DNA from 4 places in the Paenibacillus andongensis genome. Region 4 is predicted to be linked to each of the others. Evidence: riboswitches for the same ligand, from Rfam matches in the RefSeq annotation. Region 4 holds a riboswitch; each other region holds the start of a gene.

Region 1 (5,570 bases), 2.2 Mb from region 4:
CTAGTAGCTATAACTCTACTATTTTTTAAGAGGAGGAACTACTATGTTTCGTAAAATTCTTTATGTGACTTTGACGCTGCCTTTGCTGCTTTGTTTGTGGCAGGTACAGCCCGCCTATTCGTACCCTGAAAGTGAAGATGGGGGGGAATTACCTCCTACGTATAGTATGGCAAGAAATGCAGGCCCTGTGGAAGGAACAGCTCAAGCTGAACTAGCTCAGCCTAGGACGCAGTATCAAGTGGACCGAGGCGATACGCTGTTCAAAATTGCACGTGATTTTGGCGTAACCGTAGACGACCTTATCAACTCTAACAATATTCAAAATCCGAACCAACTAACGATTGGTCAAAGTTTAACGATTCCGAAGAATGAATCAGAGATTGGTTTACCAAATGGTCAAAAGAAAATTATCAAAAAAGTGTTGAACACAACCCTTACAGCTTATACGGCTGGCTTTGAATCAACAGGCAAAAAGGCTTCCCATCCCATGTATGGCATCACATTTAGTGGTCTTAAAGCCAAAGAAGGACGCACGATCGCCGTGGATCCTGCTGTAATCCCTCTAGGTTCAACGGTGTTCATTGAAGGTATCGGCATTCGTAAAGCGGAGGATATCGGTTCGGCTATTCGCGGTTCTAGAATTGATGTGTTCATGAATGATTTGAATGAGGCTCAGGATTTTGGCGTGAAAAAGAACGTGAAAGTTTATTTGCTAGATAGAGAGAATGTTTAAATTGATAAGCAATTTAATAGGTTAAGGGTCAACCGGGACAACAGTTACAGATCAAAAACGCCCCCAGCAAAGGTGCTGAAAGGGCGTTTTTTTACCATAATGTTAGCAGTTCTTATTTTGAATGAAAATTAATCAGCCATTTCCCAATAATTCCAACGGCTTCGTCGTAATCATTAATTTGAGTGTACAGGCTGACCGTCTTTAAACTCGCCTTCAAAATCGAGTTTGCCATCTTCATAATACTTTCCCTTGCCATTGAATCTTCCTTGAACCTCGTAACCCTCATAAATTAGTTTGCCGTTATCTTTAATACTTGTCACATATCCGTCTGGAATCCCGTTCTTGAATTGTCCAATCAGAACGTCACCAGTCCGGTCTCTACCCATAAGTTCTCCATTAAAATAAATGGTTCCCCAGCCCACAACATTATCATTAATGAACTCGGCATCGTACCAGATTGTGCCATCTTCGTGATAGAGCTTCCCTTTTCCGTACATATGCCCGTCTTTAAGCTGACCTTCATAAAGCAAGTTGCCGGCTTTGTCGTACAGCTTGCCTTCCGTTGCAGGGTCATAGAGATATACGGCTTTGAGGTTCGCATCCCACACCACTTTTCGACCGGAAGCTTCACCAACCAATCTAAGAGGGACGAACGTGTACCCCTTTTGAAGGTAAGGGGCTGTTGGCAGTTCGGATGTCTTTTCATTAACGGTTGCTTGCGACTGTCCTAATGTGAGACTAATCGACGTTCCCTCTTTGCTGCCTGTAACCGTTTGGGATGCTTCGTCCCAATTTACTTGCAAACCCAGCTTTTCGAAAATAGGTCGAAACTCAACCGTTGTAGAACTGTCCTTAAGTTGAGGCTGTTCGTGGAAGATTACTTCCTCTCCGTCAAGATAAACACGAATAGGTTTGTCTGCGTTCACTTGCGTAATGGTTTTCCGCATCCAATAGTCCCGGAGGGAAGCTGCATTCATATCTTGATAAAGCACTGCGTAAACCCCGCCGCTATGAATTTGGGTACGAAGAAGTTGATTTTTTTCCTCGATAATCCCCCCTGCATAGATCCATTTGCCCTCAACGAGTTTATAAATTCCCAGCTTGCTAAGCTGATCGGAAGGGACACGAGATGGCATATAGGCCATTTTTAGGACATGGTAATCGAATGCTTCTTGTACGTCGACCGACCATGGGAGGCTCACCATTTTCTGTTCCGGTTGAAGAGCTTTGGTCAGTTCCAGTTTCGGACCTTCCACTGTATACCGAATGCTTGTATAATCGCCCCCTTTATAGGAAAACGGATTCTCGAACGGAGAGGATAAAATAACCGCGCGATCGGAAGTCGCCAACTCGTGCACGCTGCTCGGACTGCTTCCGCCGAAGAAACCCGTCACTTGTTCAGGTATTTTATCTGCATAAGGGACAGCTGAAACTAGTGTATCCTGAATGGCGTTACCTTCACCTGTAGATTGAAGGGTTCGAAGAATCAGATTGTTATCCACGTTTTTCAAAATAATTGTGCTTCCGGTAACACCCAATAGCTTCTCGCCTTGATCGGCTGCTACATCGGCTTGCTTGTTTTGCAAGTTTGCTGCCATCACCACTTTATGTCCATCTTTCTCAACAGTCCATGCCGCAATTTCCTTACTTACGAAAATATCGAGAGGGATAGCTACCTTGTCAAATAGGCTAAGTACACTAGGTAGTGAATCCGGTTGAGTAACGTCGATCATTCTCAATTGAAATTTTAGTTGATTGTAGGGCTGTTGAATCCATACGACGTATTTGCCGTTGAATGCGACTGGATGACTGTTGTATAAACTGCCATCATTTTTATCCCACAGAACTCGTAAAGTCTTGCTTGCAATGTCGTAAAGCTTAAGCCTATTCTCCGAAGAACCATAATAGGCGACTTGGCCGTTCGCCAAAGTAGCATCTTGACCTTTTCCAATGATATTTGTTTCCTTAGTTGTCATATTGTACACATTAAGAGTGCTTGTAGATTTATCTTTGTAGACTATGTATTCGCCGTCCGTTTGAAGATCTTCATAATAGCCCGGCTTGACATCTGCTTGGGTAGATTCGCCGGTTTGAAGATTAACCATTATAATAATTTTTTGACTATCCAGATATATGGCATAATTATTCGCTGCCGATAATTTTGCTTTGTAGGTCTGGGTCTCGGTTAGTTGTTTTAATTCGCCGCTATACAAATCCCGGGCGAACACTTGATAGAATTTGTTCTCGTCATCTCCCATCCAAACCATCTTGGAATCGGTAATGATCGGAAACTCAGGTACCGAGTAGTCTGTTGAGTTATCCTTTTTGGTGAATGTTGCAGCACTTACATGCACTTCCGGCAAGAAGGACAGCGAGCCAAACGCCAGCATGAGCGCAAGTGCCCCTAACGCAATTTTTTTAAACTTCACGTTGAAATACCCCCCCTTTTTTTATTAAAACCCTATAAATTCCGTGCATGCAAAAAAGCCAAACTATAGAGCGACCCGGCTATCATATCCCGAAGGGGACGTAGACCCGTAGCTTTGCGACTCCGGCTTTCGCGCGAATGTGCCTTTGATCTTATTGTATTGGCTTAAACAGGTATGCTACCCTTAACCATTATATGGTATTTGTGTTAATTCTACAATATACGACATATAGTCTAATACTTATTTGAAAGATTTATTTGTTCCGCTTATAGTTCTCACGAAGGGGATGGGGAAGAACATCCCAATTACCTCGCTATAGTACTACCCGGTTTGGGATTCAGTCGTAAGTATTTCAAAATGGAATTTAAAAATAATTTGTCGAAAATGGAAAATATTTGTTTCCTATTAAATTAATTAAGTATATAATTGTTGCTAGGCAATTAGAACTATTCGATAGGTCCTAGAGTCATTCCGAGAATAAGAAACGGCAAATCCGTCCGAAAGGCGGAGACGCAAAGCCACGGGTCTAAGCAAGGGCATTCCTTGTACGACAGCCGGGCCGCCTACATTCCTTTTGGAGTGGCTTTTTTTATTGCCTTTATATCAAAGTAATAGAGAGGAAGATTATATGTTGGCAAGGTTGCTGGGGAAAATTGTATTTATTGTTATGTTTTTGACCGTTCAAATCGTATCTTTCTCAGGTTTAGCGCAAGCAGAAAACCAACCAGCATTACGTGACATTAATGGGTATTGGGCAGAGGATGCCATAAACGAATGGATCGGAAATGGATTGATTTCGGGCTATGCCGATCAAACCTTTCAACCCGATAAAGTCATTACCAGGGCGGAATTCATATTACTTGTCAACAAGGCATTTGGGTATCTCCATAAAGATGACCAAACCTTCAAAGATGTTTCTCTGGAAAAATGGTTCTATAACGATGTGGCCAAAGCAAAATATGCCGGCTATATTTCCGGGTTCGATGACGGCTCCTTTCGTCCAGATCAACCGATTAGCAGAGAACAGGCTGCCAAAATCATCTATCAACTTATACAATTAAAAGACGTGTTACCAAAGAGTGATACGCGAACGTTTCTCGATGAGCAGCAAATGTCTGACTGGAGCAAGCCTTACATAAAAGCAGTCGCCTCGGAGGGTTATCTTAAAGGATATCCTGATCAGAGCTTCCGTCCTCAGAAATCCATTACAAGAGCAGAAGCCGTAGTGATGCTAGATAATGCCGTAGGGCATTTGATCCATAAGCCTGGAACTTATACTCCAAAAGCTGATGTTGAAGGGAATATGACGGTCAACAGCGGCGGTGTCACTATAAAAAATGCTGTGATCAAAGGCGATCTCATCTTGGCAGCGGGGATAGGGGAGGGGGAAGTGTTCCTTGATCACGTGACAGTAAAGGGAAGAACGATTGTGAATGGGGGCGGAGAAAACAGCATTGAAATTCAAGATTCAACCCTCAATCAGATGGTGGTTCAAAAGGACTTCGGCAGAGTCAGAGTTTTTACTAAAGGCTCTACGATAATAAGCGATACCATTATCAAATCGGGTGCGAAATTAGAACAAGAGCAAGGAAACGAGGGCTTCCAATCTGTTTCCGTGCAAGGAACGACTGTGAATGATGTCGTTCAGTTAGTAGGTACATTTGTGAAAGTTGACCTGAAGTCGACGGTAACTGTCGAGGTTTCCAGTCAATCCGTTGTCACCTTGCTTGAAACGCAAGCAGGTTCGGAAGGCTCAGGAATCAAGATGCTGGGCAATGCCATATTGGAGCAGATCATTTTACAATCAGCCGCGAAAGTGACGGGAGAAGGCTCGATACTTAATGCGGTGATTAAGGTGGAAGGCGTAAGCTTTGAGCAAATTGTAAAGAAATATACACTTGGCGATCTGGTAAAACTCGTCGTAATTGGCGGTAAGGAAGTTACAGGAAACTCTCCGGTTACTACACCTGGATCAACGAACATATCTCCTGTTCCGAATGAGGACAGCCCGGGAGGAGGTGTACCTCCTGGGAAGCCGACAGGTGGAGAACCGGATACTGAGCCGGGAAATGTAGAGGATATTAATGCTGCTTTTATCATACAAAACAAGGTATACACACTGTACCCAGCCATGGCAGATTATTCGACGGTTCAATGGGACGTTTCAAACACGGTTACACAGGATACATACCAGACCGAATATAGTGGGACGGTAGAAGACGTAGGAATCTACAGCATTATAGGCGGATCGGTTTCTCCAGCTCCGTATGACGTAACCAAACGAAATTCAACAAAGCATTATTCCGGGGTTCTGTTATCCAGCATTACTGTTAACGAAAGCGTGTATGCTCAGGTTTATTATGTTGGCAACGAGATGATTTCTTATCAAATCAATGGCAGTTACGCTG
Region 2 (5,570 bases), 2.5 Mb from region 4:
TGGAGTTGTACGATGCAAATACGAACGCTCATCTTGCTACCAAAACCACCAATGCTGGAGGACTCTACCTCTTTACTAACCTACTTCTAACAGGCAACTATAAAGTGAAATTCCTTAAACCGAATGGGTTCAAGGAGAGTCCAGCCAATGCTGGAAGTGATGATAGTAAAGACTCGGATAGAGACCTATCGACTGGATTCAGTCATGATGTATCATTGCTTACAAGTATTAATGATTTGACGGTAGACGCTGGCTTCTATAAGCTCGCCACACTTGGCGACAAGTTGTTCGTCGATGCCAATACAAACGGCATCCAGGACGCAGGTGAAGTCGGGTATCCCAACGTTACAGTCAAACTGTATCGCTCCGACGCTCCGACAACTGCTATCCTAACAACAACTACGGATACGAACGGCAACTATCTCTTCGAAAACCTAGAGCCAGGTTCTTACATTGTTAGCTTCGCATCCGTTAGCGGATATAGCTTTACATCTAAGAAGGTAGGTTCAGATCCTGCTGTTGATTCCAATGTATATAATGCTGGTATTACGGATAGCATTGTTTTACAGTCAGGTGAGGATAATCGAACCGTTGATGCAGGAATCTATGAGTACCGAAATAGCGGCGGCGGTGGCGGCTATATACCGCCAGTAACAGAACCACCTGTTACACCTGCACCAACTCCAGGACCTACACCAGCGCCATCGCCTGGAACTACTCCTGGGACAACAACACCACCTGTACCTACGCCAGGTACACCAACACCTGCGCCAACTCCAGGACCTACACCTACGCCAGTTCCGGAGCAACCTGTTGTCACGGATGAGAATACACCAGTAACTGGTGAAATCCCGAACGCAGCACCGAATTCCGAAGGTGAGAAAATCCCTAATCAGGTGACCGTTGAAGACCAGCCTGAGAACGGAACCGTGGAATTGACAGATGACGGTAAATGGGTCTATACACCAAAAGAAGGATTTAACGGAGACGACTCCTTCACTATCGGAGTTAAGAATGATAATGGCGATATTGATTATCAAAAAATTCAGGTAAGTGTCCTTCCTAAGGGCACCAAAAAAGGCTCTACATCCCTAGTTCCAAAAACGGGCCAAGATGCTCACAGTAATTACTATCTAACTGGGCTAGCAATGGTTCTTGCTGGACTAGGCGCACTCGGAGCAACACGTTGGCTGCAGCGTAAATACAAGTAATACGAACAGGGGCGGCGCCATGCTGCCCCTGCTTCTTTATCAATGTACAATCATGCTACTATAGTCGTAGGAAGGAGGGAAATAATGATGGCAAGATTTTCAGTCACGCCAAAAAAATACCGAATTATCTATTGGGCAGCCTCATTATTCATCGTAGGAGGAATCACCCTTTTAGCCATAGACCTCTATACGCAGCATGTTGAAAGCAAGCAAGCCCAGCAGCTAAAAAGTCAACTTGCAAGTTTTCACCAAACCAGTACCACTTATCTGTCTCAGCCAATCAATTCCGATCCTGGGTATGGCCAAATGAAAGAAGACCCGAGCCCCGCAGCTAGTATTCCTCCCGATCGGATAAATTGGAGTAGTTTACTTGCCATCAACAAAGAAATCATTAGCTGGCTTCATATTGAAGGTACTAGTGTCGATTATCCGGTCGTACAACATAAGGACAATGATTACTATTTAAAAACAGACGCGGCAGGCAAAAAATCAATTTACGGCAGTATATTTATGGACTATCGCGTGGACATCAGCCAGCAACAGCGAAATACAATCATTTATGGGCATAACATGATAGATGGTTCTATGTTTGGAAGCCTTCAAAATTATAAAAACAAAGATTTTTATTTGGCACATCGCGACATTCTTTTAGAAACACCCGAAAGGAAAACAGCCTGGGAAATCTTTTCGGTTTATACCATTGATGCCAGTAAGTATACGGTCGATCTCTCCTATGAAAACGATCAAGCATTTCTCCAAGCGTTAGACCAATATCGTAAAAAATCATTGTATCAGACTACTGTCATTCCGCGAAAAGAAGATGAAATTCTCACACTGGTGACATGCAGTAATGAAACAGATGACACCCGTTTAGTTATCCATGCCATGAAAAAATAGGGACCCTGGACAGGTCCCTTTTACTTATTTTATATAAAGCTTATCTGCGACTGGATAGTCACTTTCCACCCATGTATGACCCAAGCTCAGGAGAGATTCATTTGTTATGTTGAAGTAGTCCGTTGACTGAACTCCTGGTTTATCGGGCGCAGGATCATCGAATACGGTATCCAACATATGCCAGTTATCCTCAATGTTCACTACATTCCACATGTGTGACTGTGCAGGATCGTCATTTAAATACCCTACTACTAGTTTACTGTCAATGCCGACTTTTTTGAGAAGCAAATTCGTTAAGATAGCGTAGCCTTGGCATACGGCTTTTTTGTTGTACAGTGCCGAATAGGCTGTATGTCCAATTTCATCTAAATCCTCATAAGAGGTATGCGAAACCACATAATCGTGAATCGCCGCTTCCTTTTCAAATGGGGTCATCTCAGTTGTCAGGATTTCACCCAGAATACGATCGATTTCCTTATTTACGAAATTATCCTGTTCAATGGTCGTAAGGTATTCGGGCTTTAACGTGATTGTGATGTTGCCAATACTCCCCTTCATTTTGTATGAAAGGCTCTTCATGTTCCAAAACAATTCCTCTTCTAAACTTGATTGCGTATGAGATATAGCATTCTTAATACCTTGAATGTAACTAGCCGAGTCTTTCGACTCCCTGGATGTATAAGTAATGATAATGGATTCCGGCTTTTTGGCGAGCTCACTTTGGAGCGTTTCTTCTAATTCTGTCAAATTACCAGCTTGTAAATTAGAGGAACTCGCATATGCCGTTTCAGCATTTACATTTGTTGTTACAAGAAACAGGACCATGGTCAATAGGGCGATAGCCATTCTAAATTTTGAATACACAAAAAAACCTCCTTTGTAATGAAGCCAAAAGAGGATAGAATGCTTATGCTACCTCCTGGCGGCCCGACGATCATAGCAAAGTGCTTTAGACTCGTGGCTTTGCGTCCCTGCCTTTCGACAGGTTTGCCTTTTTCAAAAGTTACTAGAATATATGCGTATCATATCATATCTACCATTGAAGTCAATTTAATTATTTGTTTTAAAAGTCTCGTTAAACCATTGCGTGATAGATGAACTCGGGGATATAGCAAGCTCCTCATCAAGACGATTGCGCAGCATCTCAAACTGCTGTTTAATTTCGGCAAAATTGCTAAGCATAAGATGCACCCGCATGAGACCAAAATAGCCGTCTTCGACGAGTGGATAATGATCTCTCATCTGCTGAAACATGTCTCCAGCTTCCGTTAAAAGCCCTTGATCCAGGCAGAAATTTGCAAATCTTCGAAGATACTTCCACCTAATGAGCCGCAAGCGTTCCCGCTCGGCTTCCGCCCATTGAAACTCCAATTCGGCCAAATAGTCTCCTTTGTAAATAGCAAGCAAATTTTTGTAGGTACCCACGGTAGACAAATTCATCTCAGGCGCTTGTTGAAGCTCTTGTTCCCATCCATCAACATCCACAAGAATATTGTCGAGTTCTAAACGGTAACCCTCTTTTTCGTAGATTACTTGAATAGTTAGTCCTAGATCTTTAAGCATCTTTCGAATTTGATATACAGTCGTATGTAGCAGCACAGCAGCGCGGTTCGGATCCAGATCAGGCCATAGCAGTTCCATGAGAAACTCCTTGCGAACGACCGGTCCTCGACGTTGATGAAGCAGGAATGTAAACAATTCTTGTGTCTTGCTTGTCCGCCATGAGAAGGAACGTATCCCTTCATCACCATTGATCCAGTGAAGGGATTGGAAACAGCAGATCTGCACAGCATTCATTATTATCTTATGGGAATGCCCAGGGACAATTATTTTGCGCAGCCTATCTAGCGTTTTGTTCAAACGGCCAGCAAATACAGGTTTTAGCAGATAGTCCAGCGCATTCAGTTCAAAAGCCTCCACAGCATACTGGTGAAACGCGGTCACAAAAACGATCCGCACGTCAGGCAGCAGTGTATATAACTGTTCAGCTAGTTCCATGCCACCAATCTCTGGCATTTCTAAGTCCAGGAAGATAGCATCCACTTGCTCTTGCTGGGCCATGATCAATGCTTCTCTGGGATCCACTAAAGCGGAAACAACTTCAATATCTTCATGATTGCCTAGCAGTTTCTCCATATTTCTTAATGCTAGAGGTTCATCATCAACCAATAAAACTCTCAACTCATCACCTCTTCTCGACATCCGAATCGATATCTAAGTTACTAAGCTCGGTGTGCTCTCTATATGTAAGCCTTCTCCGTATAAATAGTTGATCCGTCTATGACTATTTAGCACAATACCATCCGAACGGCATTTGCAACAATAGGCGGAATCCAGATATGCTATATATCGGAAAATAGTAAGCTAACTTGAAGATGTTGACCAAATCGTCATAAAAAGCCATAACAGCAAATGAGCTGTTATGGCTTCTATATCTCCATTAACTAACCGTCTTAGGACGCTCCATTCGCGTAATTCCTGGCCAGCGGAATGTGGCCCACTCTGGCTGCCTCTTCTCAACTCGCGCCACAACGACGGTCATATCATCTTGAATTTCGCCATGATGGTGGCGGAAAATCCTTTCTAATAAACAGTCCGCAAAATCCTGCGGCATCGTCGTATCAATTTCCTGAATCATCCGTTTCATCCACATCTCTTTGTTTACTGCATGTCCCGGTGCATCGTAGATACCGTCTGTCATCATGACAAGGATATCACCCGATTGGAGCGGAATCGAGACTAGATCAACATCAATCTCGCTCAGGATACCGACCGGCAGATTATTAGCCGATATCGAAATCACTTCCGTCCCGCGCTTAATGAAGCTGGGGGTGGAACCAATCTTCATGAACGTTGTGTTCGCGCTGTACATGTCGATCAAGGCCATATCTACGGTCGCGTACATCTCGTCCGAAGAGCGCAGCATCAACACCGAGTTCAGCGACTTGATCGCCAGCTTCTCGTCCATGCCTGACTGCAGCAGCTGCTGCAGGATGCTCAGAGCCGTCTGGCTCTCCGCACGCGCGCGCTCGCCGTTGCCCATGCCGTCGCTAAGCGCCACGGCATACTTGCCATTGCCCAGCTCCACCGTGGAGAAGCTGTCGCCTGAGAAGAGGTCGCCCCCTTTGGCTGCGCCGGCGACCCCGGTCTCAACCTCGTATTCCTTGGCGGAGCCGAATACGACCGTGCTGTAACCCTCGCCGCGCGAATGCATCTCCTCACGCATGACGGCGACGTTCTCGCCGATTATTTCACTCAAGAGCGGCGCAATGATTTTCCGGCATTCATCGAAGCCCTTCGTGTATTGATGAATGATCTCAATCTCGATATTTCCTTCATCCAAGGAAATGATGTCAATGGTATGGATGGATAAGCCCAGCTCCTCCAGGGCATTACGAATTTGTTCTTCTTGAAGGAACAGCTCCTGTCCTTCCCGTTTAATCTCCTTGGCCAAGTCCTCCA
Region 3 (5,570 bases), 2.2 Mb from region 4:
GCATTGGTAAGTGCCGCCGTCGGCTCATCCATGATGAGTACTTCGGATTGAAATGACAACGCCTTGGCGATTTCCACCATTTGCTGCTTGGCGACTGTCAGCTCCGACACCTTCGTGCGCGGATCGAGCTGGAGATTCATTTCGTTCAGCAATTGCTGTGCCTGATCGTTCAACTTCCGATCATCGACGAACAGCTTGATTCCCTTCCTCGGCTCTCGCCCTATAAATATATTTTGGGCTATCGTCAGATCTGGCATTAAATTCAGCTCTTGATGAATCATCGAGATGCCAAGCTGCTGAGCCGCTCTCGTATTGGGGATGTTCACTTCCTTGCCTTTCAAGATGATTCTGCCTTCATCTTTCTGATAGACACCCGTAGCGATTTTCATTAACGTGGATTTTCCGGCGCCGTTCTCGCCAACAAGCGCATGCACTTCACCGGCTGCCAACTCCAGACGACATTGATGGAGGGCGTGCACACCAGGAAAATGCTTCTCAATTCCTTCCATCCGGACCAGAGCTTCACTCATGACCTCACCTCGTGTTTCGTTTTAACATTTCTTTCGTGCTCCTGTGCTAATTCTATCTGTAATCTGCTGGAAAAAGAGTGGATAAATCTCTGCAAAAAAGTTGAAAATCTTATGATTTTGTAAGCCTCTAAGCCCCTGGAAAACACAAAAAAGCCCCTCACAAAAAGGGGCTTCTCACTAAACACCGTTCATTACTCGGCTTCTTTGCTGCTTAATTTCTCTTTCAGCAAATTCAACTGCTCATCAACTTTAGCTTGCTTTGCAACGTCAACAGGTGTATAGCTGCCTACTGAACCTGCTGGTACGTAAGGCTTGCGAGCGATTTCCGCTTCAACTTCCAATTGGATAATTTTCTCTTCCATACGTTGGAAGCCGCGGGATGCGTTGCCGCTTTCGATGACGCCATTGTAGGATACTTGTGCCATTTGTTTTTTGGCTTTAGCCAGTTGAGCGCGGGACACAAGCTCGTTGCGTTTGTTACGCAGTTTGTAGAACTCATCTTTCATTTCGTGCAGCTGCTGTGTTAACTCATCCGCATGCGCTTTGGAAGCAGTATATAGATCAGTGTACTCAACAATTTTATCTTCGTGGTACAATTTTTCTTCGACGGCTTGGCGAGCGATTGCCTCTTGGCCATTTTTGATTGCTGCGGAAGCTTTGGCTTCACGGTCAGCCACGAGACGAACAGACTCTTCCAGACGTTGTTTCAGCTTGCGCTCATTGGCGATTTGTCTAGCAACAGTCACTTCAGCTTGCGCGATTTCTTGCTCCATATCCCGCAAATATTGGTTCAACATAACGATCGGATCCTCAATTTTATCCAATACCTCGTGAATTGATGCTTTTGTCATATCTTTCATTCTTGTAAATACTCCCATGGTTTACACGTCTCCTTTTTTAATATCAATTGGTTGTTGTTCGAAGCGAGCGACTTTGGCTCTCAGTTCTTCTACTTCTCTTTGCAGAGCTTTCTTTTCAATGTCTTTCATCATCTCGTCGATGTTGTTTACTTTCCCTGCGTCGTACGGAGTATTGTACCCTGTATGTTGTGGCGCATGGTTAGGGTGGGGGGGCTTGTGAGCGTTCCAAGCACCGCCATTATAGCCTTGACGGCCATATGAGCCAGCATAAGGATCAAATGGAGGCTGATCGTACCCAGGTTCCTTCGGAATAACAAGTGCAGCTACAAAGTAGATGAAAATGACCGTTCCTCCGGTGAAAATTGTGGTAATCACCACTAACAAACGTAATAGCGTTGCATCTACATTCATGGCCTCGGCGAGTCCGCCGCATAGACCAGTAACCTTCTTATCTCTTCGTGAGCGATAAAGTTTGCTCATGATTACTTGGCTCCCTCCTGCTGCAGTCTGTTTCTCAGAGCTTCCATTTCAGCATCTACGGCCGAGTTGCCCCCGCTATAGTAACTTTCGCGCCCCATTCGTCTTACATCGCGAAGCGTTCTTGCATGGAGCTCCATATCGGAAACGCGCTCTTCCAAGCGACCGAACATCCGTGGTGTCGCATCCTGCGCCACACTGCTGCGAGCATGCAATCTTTGCTGCAACCTTGCGGACTCCATTCGCGCTAAGTAGTAGCTGCGTTTGTCTGCCACTTCTTTGTAATCAGCTTTGAGCTGCTGCAGCTCTTCATCCAAATCAAGGATGGACTGCTTCGCTTGATCGTACAACTCATGATACTGCTCGCTTTTCTCTTCGGCTTGCAGCTTCTCTTGAAGCACGATCCTTGCCATATGTTCTTCGCCGGCCTTCAGAGCAAGCAACGCTTGATGCTCGCGCTTCTCTTTGGTTTCCAGCGCCGTCAGATATTGCTGCCGGAGTGAAGCTGCGTGGCTTACGCATTGTTGATACAGTCTCTCGGACTGTTGAAGCTGCTCACGCTGCGCTGCTAAGTACTGGTCAATCAAGCGGACCGGATCTTCCGATCGCTCCAGATGTTCATTCAGTGTCGCTACGGTAATGTCTCTCATTCGCCTAAGTAGGCTCATCTCTCATACCACCTTTTTCACTCTCTGTATTCGTTTCATTGCCTTACACCGTTCTTCTTGTCAACATCGAAATTCCGTAACCGATCAACCCAATCGCCAGTAGAATGATGATCCAACCAGCTAATTTACCAATCAGGATGATACCGCCAAGCCCTGCAATAATCCAACCGATTTTGCTGCCGTTCTGTATACCTACATAACCAAGGCCGACCATTCCTATTGGAATCAAGTATCCCATCACCGAGCCAATAAATGGTCCCATGTGAATGCCTAGCTTATTTAACAGAATCAGTGCACCGAATGCGATTAGCAGAGCGGCTAAGCCTGTATTTCTTTTCATCGTTTCGTCACCGCCTTTCGTTGTTTGCTGTGTTGTTTGCTGTGCTCTTGTTCATGTCTTTATTTTAGGTAAAAACGAAGCTTTCCAAAACGGACTAACGACGGTATTTGTTCCTAGACCTTAGTCGGGGCGCGTCTAAGACCTGTGATAGAGCGCGATGAATACGACAGTCTTTACTTAGCAAGCTTGGTAACCCAGGGGGTAATATTCTGAGCCAGGCATTTGTGAACGTGTTATGGGACAGAATAAAAAAACTACCAAGCGAGGTCGCAAGGTAGCTGATCATTTATTTACATCATGCATTTAATGAAAGTACAACACTATTATGAAGCAAAAAAAGTTCTATCCGGAAAGCCCTCTCCCTCCGTATAACATCTTGCAATAGCCGAAGCAGCCCTCATGAACATATGGTCTTTGGTAGTACCCGGGATTCTCTCTATCTGCCGAAACTCTTCATTAACTAGATTAAATTCAATTTCACCCATACTTTCTTCTGTTGGACCAAATTTATAAATAACCTTCTCGGCATCGTCGAACACTTTAATCAACATCAGATATGTTGCCATTTTTCGCCCCTCCCTTCCTTTTTTGGCAATAAAAAAACAAGCCTCTAAAGAGTAACCCGGCTATCATCCCAAGAGATTTGACTCATGGCTTAGACCCGTGGCTTTGCGTCTCCACCTTTCGATGGATTTGCCTTTGTTCATTATTGCTTGATATTAGGTGTGTTTCAGTGATTATTTCTAGTTGTAAAGTACTATCTATTTTCCATGGTATTCCATTAAATAATGAAATTCAACATATTTCTACAAAAAAGAAGGACTTTGCACGCAAAGTGTGTGATTTCATACAAAAAAGGCCAACCAGAGTACTGGTTGACCTAAGAGAACTACATATCTCTCACGGGTCATTATTATTTTACTTCTGTATAGACAATAACGCACCATTTACATAATAATACAGCATTCTATTCTGATCAAAGAAGATTTCTGTTGCTGTCCCCAGCGCCAAAGAATCAACCTTCTGATAGGTCGCCGCACTGTATATCCCATTTTTACCAACCAGCAGCTCTCCATTAGCACTCGCTGCATAAATCGGTTCTGGCAATGTACTGATTACCTGCGCAACATTATTGAGATCAAGGACCTTATTCTTTACGACCAGTTTCCCTTGATTTTCCAACAATAGAACCGGAGTATCCAAGGGATCTCTCAAGAAGTTCGGGTAACTTAGGCTGGATTCGCCTGATTTGGTTACGCTATTGCCACTAACGGAATATGCCAATACGTTGGAGCCGGCATTTCCTGCATTCCAGCCAGACTGATACCATGTAAAGAATGTGCTCTTTTTGCTGGAGAAAGCCAGATCGCCAACCCCTTTGATCACAGTTCCGTAGTTTACGGCTGCAAAGGAAGTCGAATTGAACGCCAGCAGCGTCGGCTCCCAATCACCCATCACAACATACAGAATCCCGTTTTTATGGTAGATATGTCTATGAGCGATGTCACCGGAATCAACAGTTGACGTGTAAGTCAAGTGCCTTAAAATTTGTAAATCAGTTATGCGCACTTCCGTTATGAGATTATTTAGATCATCATTCACGATAAAGAGACTTGAACCGTCTTCCGATATAGTAAGTCCGGCAGGACGATATGGAAGCTTGACTGTTTTTACAATCGTCTGTGATTGAAGATCAACCACATATAGATTGCGGAACGCTTCGTCGATGGCATAAGCTTTCTTATTTGCGGAATCGTAAGCAATGTCGACAACTCTGCCGTCCAACTGGACACCAGGCACCGCAATAGGGGCAATCGCTTCGATTGAATTCTTTTCTACAATTTCGACGATATTCTTTCCGTCTAGCGTAGATACAGAAATCAATCGATTGGTACCATTAAATACATTCTTGGCTGTACCGTCCAAGTGATAGAGCCCGCTTTTATTAAAATTGGTGTAATCATAGACTTGTATCGCATTGTTCTTCGCTGTGTAAAAAATGTTTTTTGACAGATCAAAGGTAATACCGTCATATGCTTGTCCAAGTCCGTATACAAATTTCATATCGTCGTACTTATTGCTTGTTGCCATAAATACGTTGCCGGAACCGTTAAAGATGTAGGCACCGTCCGGAGAAATGGTGAAATTCGTCGACATTGCATAATCGCCATGGTACGGAGAATCGTAACCGCCTGGCTCGACGTATTGTCCGTTCGTTACGTTATACGCTCCAAGGTCTCTCGGTGACGTATCCGTTGTGATCGTATAGAGCTTATTCCCTAAAGGATGCGTTTGGATATAACTCTGTTGGCGAATATCGCTTGAACCCACCTCCGCAAAGGTCTTCAAATCATATGACTTAATCTTCGTCCACTGCCCTGAACCAGATGACACGTAGAGATAACCGGAAACGACTGCGACATCAAAGGGGTCAATCGCAATATTATGTGTTCCTTCAAGCGTAAGGGTAGCCGCATTCACAACCGCAATTGCGCCTTGTTGCTGTGCAATATACGTATAGGAAGAATGTTCCGCTTTTAGCAAGGAAACGTAGATTTTACCGTCTGCATATGTGAGACTCTCCGGTGCTAGGTCAAACGCAATGGAGGTTTTATCACCTGTTTCGTAATTGACGCGATAAAGCTTTTTGTTCGTTTTATCTGTGATATAGAGAATTGGCTCCGATGGATGTTTC
Region 4 (5,570 bases):
TCTCCCCATCCTAAAATAACAGCATCCGGCTCCGCATCCGCAATGATGGATTGTCGGAACGCGCTGTTCCCATCATAGAAGGTGAAAGCGTTAGCCATTACAGCGTAATCTCGCAGTTTGCCGCCCATACCGGACGCCAATTCTTCGCTCGTTTCCCCTTTTTGCTCAATCAAGGTGCGATGGTTGAGCTTATTCCAATAGTTTTGCTTGACCCAAGCTTCATCCTTTGTCGAGAGATCCATCAATTGCTTATTGCCTTTGGCTTGTTTGACATCGCCTTTTTCAATTAAGATGGCCTGTTTCAAATGGGCTAGTGATGTAGCTGCATTGATGGAGCTGTTCCCCTTTTCCCATAGTAAATAGCCGTCGAACTGCTTCTTGAACTCCTTCACGAGCTTCCAAGGATCACGGATAAATTCCGTTTTCACCCCGTATTTTTGGACCAAATCGTCCAGCCACTTCTTGTAATTCCCGGAATCGGGCAGTATGTATATTTGATCGGAAGACTTATTGGCGAGCAGCCCTTGCAGCGAAGCGATCATAACACTTTCCGTTTCCGACATATCGCCCAAACGGATCACGTAAAGCTTTTTGGCTTTAACAGCAGCCTTTACGTAGTTAGCGTCCGATTGCAGCGAACCGCTTTGAGAAAGCGTTGTTTCATCATCCGATTCAAATTCATTAGCTGCAGCGGATGAAGACAGAGGTGTTCCTAAGAGTGACATGACAATTGAAAAGCATACAAACAAGGCAAATAGACCGTTTTTTCTCATTGTAAACCTCCTCATGATTTAAATGTAGGACTGGATTGACTTGCTATTTGAATTATACATTTTAATATCAACATATTCTACATGTCATTTAGATCATTTAGCTTGTTATGGTCGCGTCATTGGGGTCATGATTCGACATATTAAACTCCATTTAGACTGACAGGCTGGGCCTCAGATCCTATGCGATCGATGGTTATCCATGAACGAAAAAAAGCCAAGCCAGGTTCTGCTCAGCATCCCTGACTCAGCTTATTCAATTGATCTAATGTAATTTTGTTTCGGGTACCTGAAGCAAATCAGAGCCATTCAACATCTCAATAATCCTGCTAGCCGGCACCGGTTTACTGATGAGAAATCCTTGAATCTGATCGCACCGGTATGTTTGGAGAATACGAAGCTGCTCCGGCAGCTCAACTCCCTCCGCCACTACGGATAGCTGCAGCCGATGAGCCATTTCGATCAACGACGATACAACAACTTGGCTTCTAATGTTATCTGCCAGTTGATCGATCAACGTTTTATCAATTTTCATACATTGTATGGGAAGCTGACATACATATTTCATTGAAGAGTAGCCTGCTCCAAAATCGTCAATGGAAATCATAAAACCTAGATTACGTAATTCGATCAATATGTTGATCACTTCTTCAAAGTTTTCGATCGCAAAGCTTTCCGTCACTTCCAGCTCGAAATGGCAGGGATCAACCTCTTCTTCTGCGAATACCCCGCGAATTCGTTCAACAAAGTTTGGCCGCAGCAGTTGGGCGCCTGAAATATTAATAGCAACGATAAGAGGCATGTCCGCTGATTGCTTTCGCCATGCGTTGAATTGCCTGCATGCTGATCGCATGACCCATTCACCTATCTCATTAATGATTCCGGAATACTCAGCAATGGGAATAAATTCATAAGGAGATACATGTCCAAGTTGTCTGTTCGTCCACCTAAGCAGTGCTTCCACCCCAACCATTTTATTTCGTGCCAAATCCAATTTTGGTTGGTAATGAAGCGTAAGCTCGTCGTTGTCAATCGCACACTTCAAGTATTGCTCTAAAAGCATTCTTCTGGTCCGAATCGCTTCAATCGATTCCGAATACAAACGGTAATTATTTTTTCCGGATTCTTTGACATCCAGCATAGCCATATCAGAATGATGCAACAAGCTTTCCGAATCCTTTCCATGATCAGGATACAGACTAATTCCGATACTGGCTGAAATCGTGGCACGATAGCCATCTAGATCGTAAGGCACATTAATCGTCTCTTTGATGACCTTTGCCAGGTGTTCAATTGGCTTGGAATCATGAACGTCATGGGAAACGATGCAAAACTCATCGCCCCCCAAGCGGCAAAGGAATTCGCCCTCCTTCATACAAAGCCGTAATCTCTCGGCAATCTCGATCAGCAGCAAGTCTCCCCTATGATGTCCCATCGTATCGTTGATCAGCTTAAAGCGATCCAAGTCGATGAAGATTATGGCAAAGCGGAATGGAAGCTGATGGTTTTGTGAAATGATTTTCTCCAGATACTCGAAAAAAGCTCTTCGATTGTTGAGACCGGTCAAATTATCATGATTTGCTTGATAATGAATTTCGTTCTGCGATTGCTCCAGCGACATCATCATGTGGTTAAACGAATTCTCGAGCTGGGTAATCTCATCTTTGCCGGATTCCTGAATGCGAATCGAAAAATCTTGTTTGGTTTTGATCACATTCATCCCAAAGATCGTGCGGTTCAATCTAGCAAATATCGTCCGCTGAAGGACGCAGCTAATAATGATAAAGAATACCAGTCCGGAAAGCCCAAAATAGAACAAGTAAAATAAGATACTTCTTTGAGCTTCCTTATATAATTCTCTCGGTTTCACGAATTTCAAGAGAACGGCGGGTTTATTATTGACGTCTGTTAGCAGCGAAAAGCTTGTGATCGTCGATTTATCAGACTCGGTCCAAAACGGCAGCGCGCGGTTTTTGGGACCCATTATGGTTGTAGCTTGAAGAGGAGGTGTAAAAGATGGATCCACAATAGATATACTTAAAGGCAAGTCCGTTTTTTCAGAAATATACTGAATGTAATTCGAGTCTAAGAAACGCGCAAAAACCAAGGTTCCGTGAATGGGTCCTTCATTGTTGCTCGTTAGAATTGGGTATGAAGTTGCGATTACCGGTTGCTTATCAACAAGCAATAACCCCATCTTCCGGGAAGAAGCGTCCGACTGTTCAAGGAAGGAAGCATATTCAGTCTGTAAGGTATGTATGAATGTACTTGGATAGCCGAGTGGGCTGTTATTGCCATAATCATAGGCTTTACCGAAGTAAACTTGCTTTCCGTTGTTCATCAGAAGCGTTATATTAAGACGACTTGACATAAACAAGGAATCGGTATAATTGACTGTGAGATAAGGATCGTTATTAGCAGGAATCGTCGGCCTATCGATAAAGTTGTATGTATCATCCCAACCAGCATAATTAATCGCAATTGCACCTAAATTTGTATACTCATCAAAATAAGAAAGAAGGTTTTGTTTCATGTTTTCACGCAAACTTTCAAGCTCCATCTGCTCATAATTGCGCAGAAGAGCCCTCTCTGAAATCACGTATAGAAGTGAAAGCATGCAAAGCGTGGTTAACCCTACGTAGATGATGATTTTCCGGCGAAGCGACATGGCAACATCAACCTCCAATGATGAATTTCTTTGTGCAATAGTCTTTAGGTTGAATAGCTGCCTATGATCTCCGTTCAAAAAAACCACATCAACTTAAGAGAGATGTGGTTTTCTTTTACAGCAACTGGCTGGCGTGGCGCATTGCCCTATAGCCCCTTTAGTTTTGCGTCCCCGGATTTCTGCGGGTTTGCCTTTAACGGTATTCTTATATGTATTTGTATTTATCTCATTTGATTATAATGGACTATAAATAACAACACAATATATAGTTCTAAAGTATTATAAAAACAGCCCACAATTACTGCGAAAGTGCAGATATTTTTTCTAAAACCGTTTGAAAAATGGAAAAGCCTGCCATTATGCAGGTTTACCTCAAAAAAAAGAGGCTTTCCTCAAGTAGATTTATCTACTTTTTAGATCAGCCCCTTATTCCATGAGTTCCATTAGCCTCCACCTTGAATCGGCGAAAGCTCAGCTGTGTATGATTAAAGGCACAACTTTCCCTTCATTTACATCAATTAAACCGTAATCCGTTATTTTCAACGCAGGACTAACGGGTAAAGAATGCGTGCTGATGGACATAATCGGGTTATAATGGCAGTAGCCTAACGATTCCATGGCCTTGCGCAGCTGCTCAACTTCCTTGGCGACTTGCTCCAAAGGGACTTCCGTTAAAATACCGCCGACAGGCAGCTCAAGATTAGCGATCACCTCGCCATTCTCAACTACGCTGAAGCCCCCTTGATTCTTGATGACCTCATTAGCAGCGATCATCATATCGACTGGATTATGCCCCACAACAAGCATGTTATGGTTATCGTGAGAATACGTCGTTGCTATGGCTCCACGCTTGATCGTATCCCCGCCGATTAAACCATAAGCGCGATTCCCGTTTTTCCCGTAGCGTTCAAACGTAGCAATGAGTCCATAGCCGCTCTCCGACCAGTTAAGCTTTCCTTGACGAACATCTACATCGACCTGATGCTCTTCTGTAAACGTGGAGCCATCCTTCACCATCATGGTTCGGCAGGCATACCGGCCATCCGCTGCTTCTGTGTTCACGGTGAAGTCCGCTTCTGTTAAAGGCGACATATGAACGCTTTGATAGTAGTGTGCTGGAAAGGCTGGTGCATGGACAGTTGGCTTGTATGGCTCGCGAGCATCATAGACCTTGCGGCCATGCTTGTATACTTGATCGATTGTCAGCTGCTCCAGATCGGAGATCAGTTGAAAATCACCAATTTTACCGGGCGCAATTACGCCGCGATCATACATCCGCATTCTTTTGGCTGGCGAAAGCGTACTGGCATAAATCGCCTGCTCAGGCTTCATGCCCATGCCTATCGCTTTGCGAACAAGGTGATTCAAGTGCCCTCGACGCTCAAAGGAATCAGCCATCACATCATCGGTAACAAAGCAAAAGTGCTCAGATACCTCATGCTCCATCAAATACGCCATCACTTCAGGCGTCATCGATTTTTCTTGAATTTCAATAAACATCCCTGCAGCGATCCGAGCTTCCATCCCCTCGATCGATTGATGCGTGTGATCGGAATCTACACCGCTATAGATCATTCGATGCAAGTCCAGATCCAATAATTTCGGCACGTGTCCTTCAATAATGAGGTGAGGATAATGAGTGCGGATATGATTTAAGATGTGGTTCGTTTTGCAATCAGGATCTGTTATCACATCTACGTAGTTCATGATTTCGCCTAAACAAATGATGCGTTCTGTACGAAGCAGCTCGTCCAAATCCTCGATTTCAATCGCGCCTCCGGTCGTTTCCATTGAAGTGGCAGGAACCGAGCTCGGGATGGCATAAAACATGTCAGCAACACAATGCTTGCTAGCTTTAATGAATTCCTTCACCCCGTCAAGTCCGAAGACGTTGGCGATCTCATGAGGTTCTGGAACGATGGTTGTAACACCGTTACGAATGAGTCCGTAAGAGAACGTCTCCGGCGTGACCATCGTGCTTTCGATATGCAAATGGATATCAATAAGGCCGGGAATCATATAACGTCCTTGTCCGTCCAAGTGCTCAGCCGCTTCGAAGCTATCGGCAGCCCGTCCTCCGATATATAGAAACCTTCCATCCAAGATCGCCGCATTGCCTTGGATGAATGTTT

Evidence for each region. Region 4 has a riboswitch for cyclic di-GMP ahead of NYR53_RS12190 (sensor domain-containing diguanylate cyclase). Riboswitches for the same ligand answer to the same signal wherever they lie in the genome.
Region 1: it holds a riboswitch for cyclic di-GMP, as region 4 does, so the genes downstream of both, NYR53_RS02855 (stalk domain-containing protein) here and NYR53_RS12190 (sensor domain-containing diguanylate cyclase) in region 4, are expected to answer to the same signal.
Region 2: it holds a riboswitch for cyclic di-GMP, as region 4 does, so the genes downstream of both, NYR53_RS01120 (transglutaminase domain-containing protein) here and NYR53_RS12190 (sensor domain-containing diguanylate cyclase) in region 4, are expected to answer to the same signal.
Region 3: it holds a riboswitch for cyclic di-GMP, as region 4 does, so the genes downstream of both, NYR53_RS02865 (hypothetical protein) here and NYR53_RS12190 (sensor domain-containing diguanylate cyclase) in region 4, are expected to answer to the same signal.

What each region holds. Positions count from the first base shown of each region.
Region 1 covers NZ_CP104467.1:608,641-614,210, forward strand. Annotated here, with positions in the region: gene NYR53_RS02850 (3D domain-containing protein) at 44-733, shown strand; gene NYR53_RS02855 (stalk domain-containing protein) at 907-3,162, opposite strand; cyclic di-GMP riboswitch class I at 3,229-3,316, opposite strand; cyclic di-GMP riboswitch class I at 3,639-3,729, shown strand; gene NYR53_RS02860 (S-layer homology domain-containing protein) at 3,791-5,570, shown strand, end outside.
Region 2 covers NZ_CP104467.1:242,691-248,260, reverse strand. Annotated here, with positions in the region: gene NYR53_RS01130 (SdrD B-like domain-containing protein) at 1-1,211, shown strand, start outside; gene srtB (class B sortase) at 1,296-2,108, shown strand; gene NYR53_RS01120 (transglutaminase domain-containing protein) at 2,133-2,972, opposite strand; cyclic di-GMP riboswitch class I at 3,027-3,110, opposite strand; gene NYR53_RS01115 (response regulator) at 3,159-4,289, opposite strand; gene spoIIE (stage II sporulation protein E) at 4,549-5,570, opposite strand, start outside.
Region 3 covers NZ_CP104467.1:614,689-620,258, reverse strand. Annotated here, with positions in the region: gene NYR53_RS02890 (sugar ABC transporter ATP-binding protein) at 1-530, opposite strand, end outside; gene NYR53_RS02885 (PspA/IM30 family protein) at 722-1,408, opposite strand; gene NYR53_RS02880 (PspC domain-containing protein) at 1,412-1,870, opposite strand; gene NYR53_RS02875 (PspA/IM30 family protein) at 1,873-2,535, opposite strand; gene NYR53_RS02870 (hypothetical protein) at 2,579-2,875, opposite strand; gene NYR53_RS02865 (hypothetical protein) at 3,199-3,441, opposite strand; cyclic di-GMP riboswitch class I at 3,489-3,583, opposite strand; gene NYR53_RS02860 (S-layer homology domain-containing protein) at 3,794-5,570, opposite strand, start outside.
Region 4 covers NZ_CP104467.1:2,775,582-2,781,151, reverse strand. Annotated here, with positions in the region: gene NYR53_RS12195 (GxGYxYP domain-containing protein) at 1-773, opposite strand, end outside; gene NYR53_RS12190 (sensor domain-containing diguanylate cyclase) at 1,036-3,456, opposite strand; cyclic di-GMP riboswitch class I at 3,555-3,640, opposite strand; gene NYR53_RS12185 (adenine deaminase) at 3,910-5,570, opposite strand, start outside.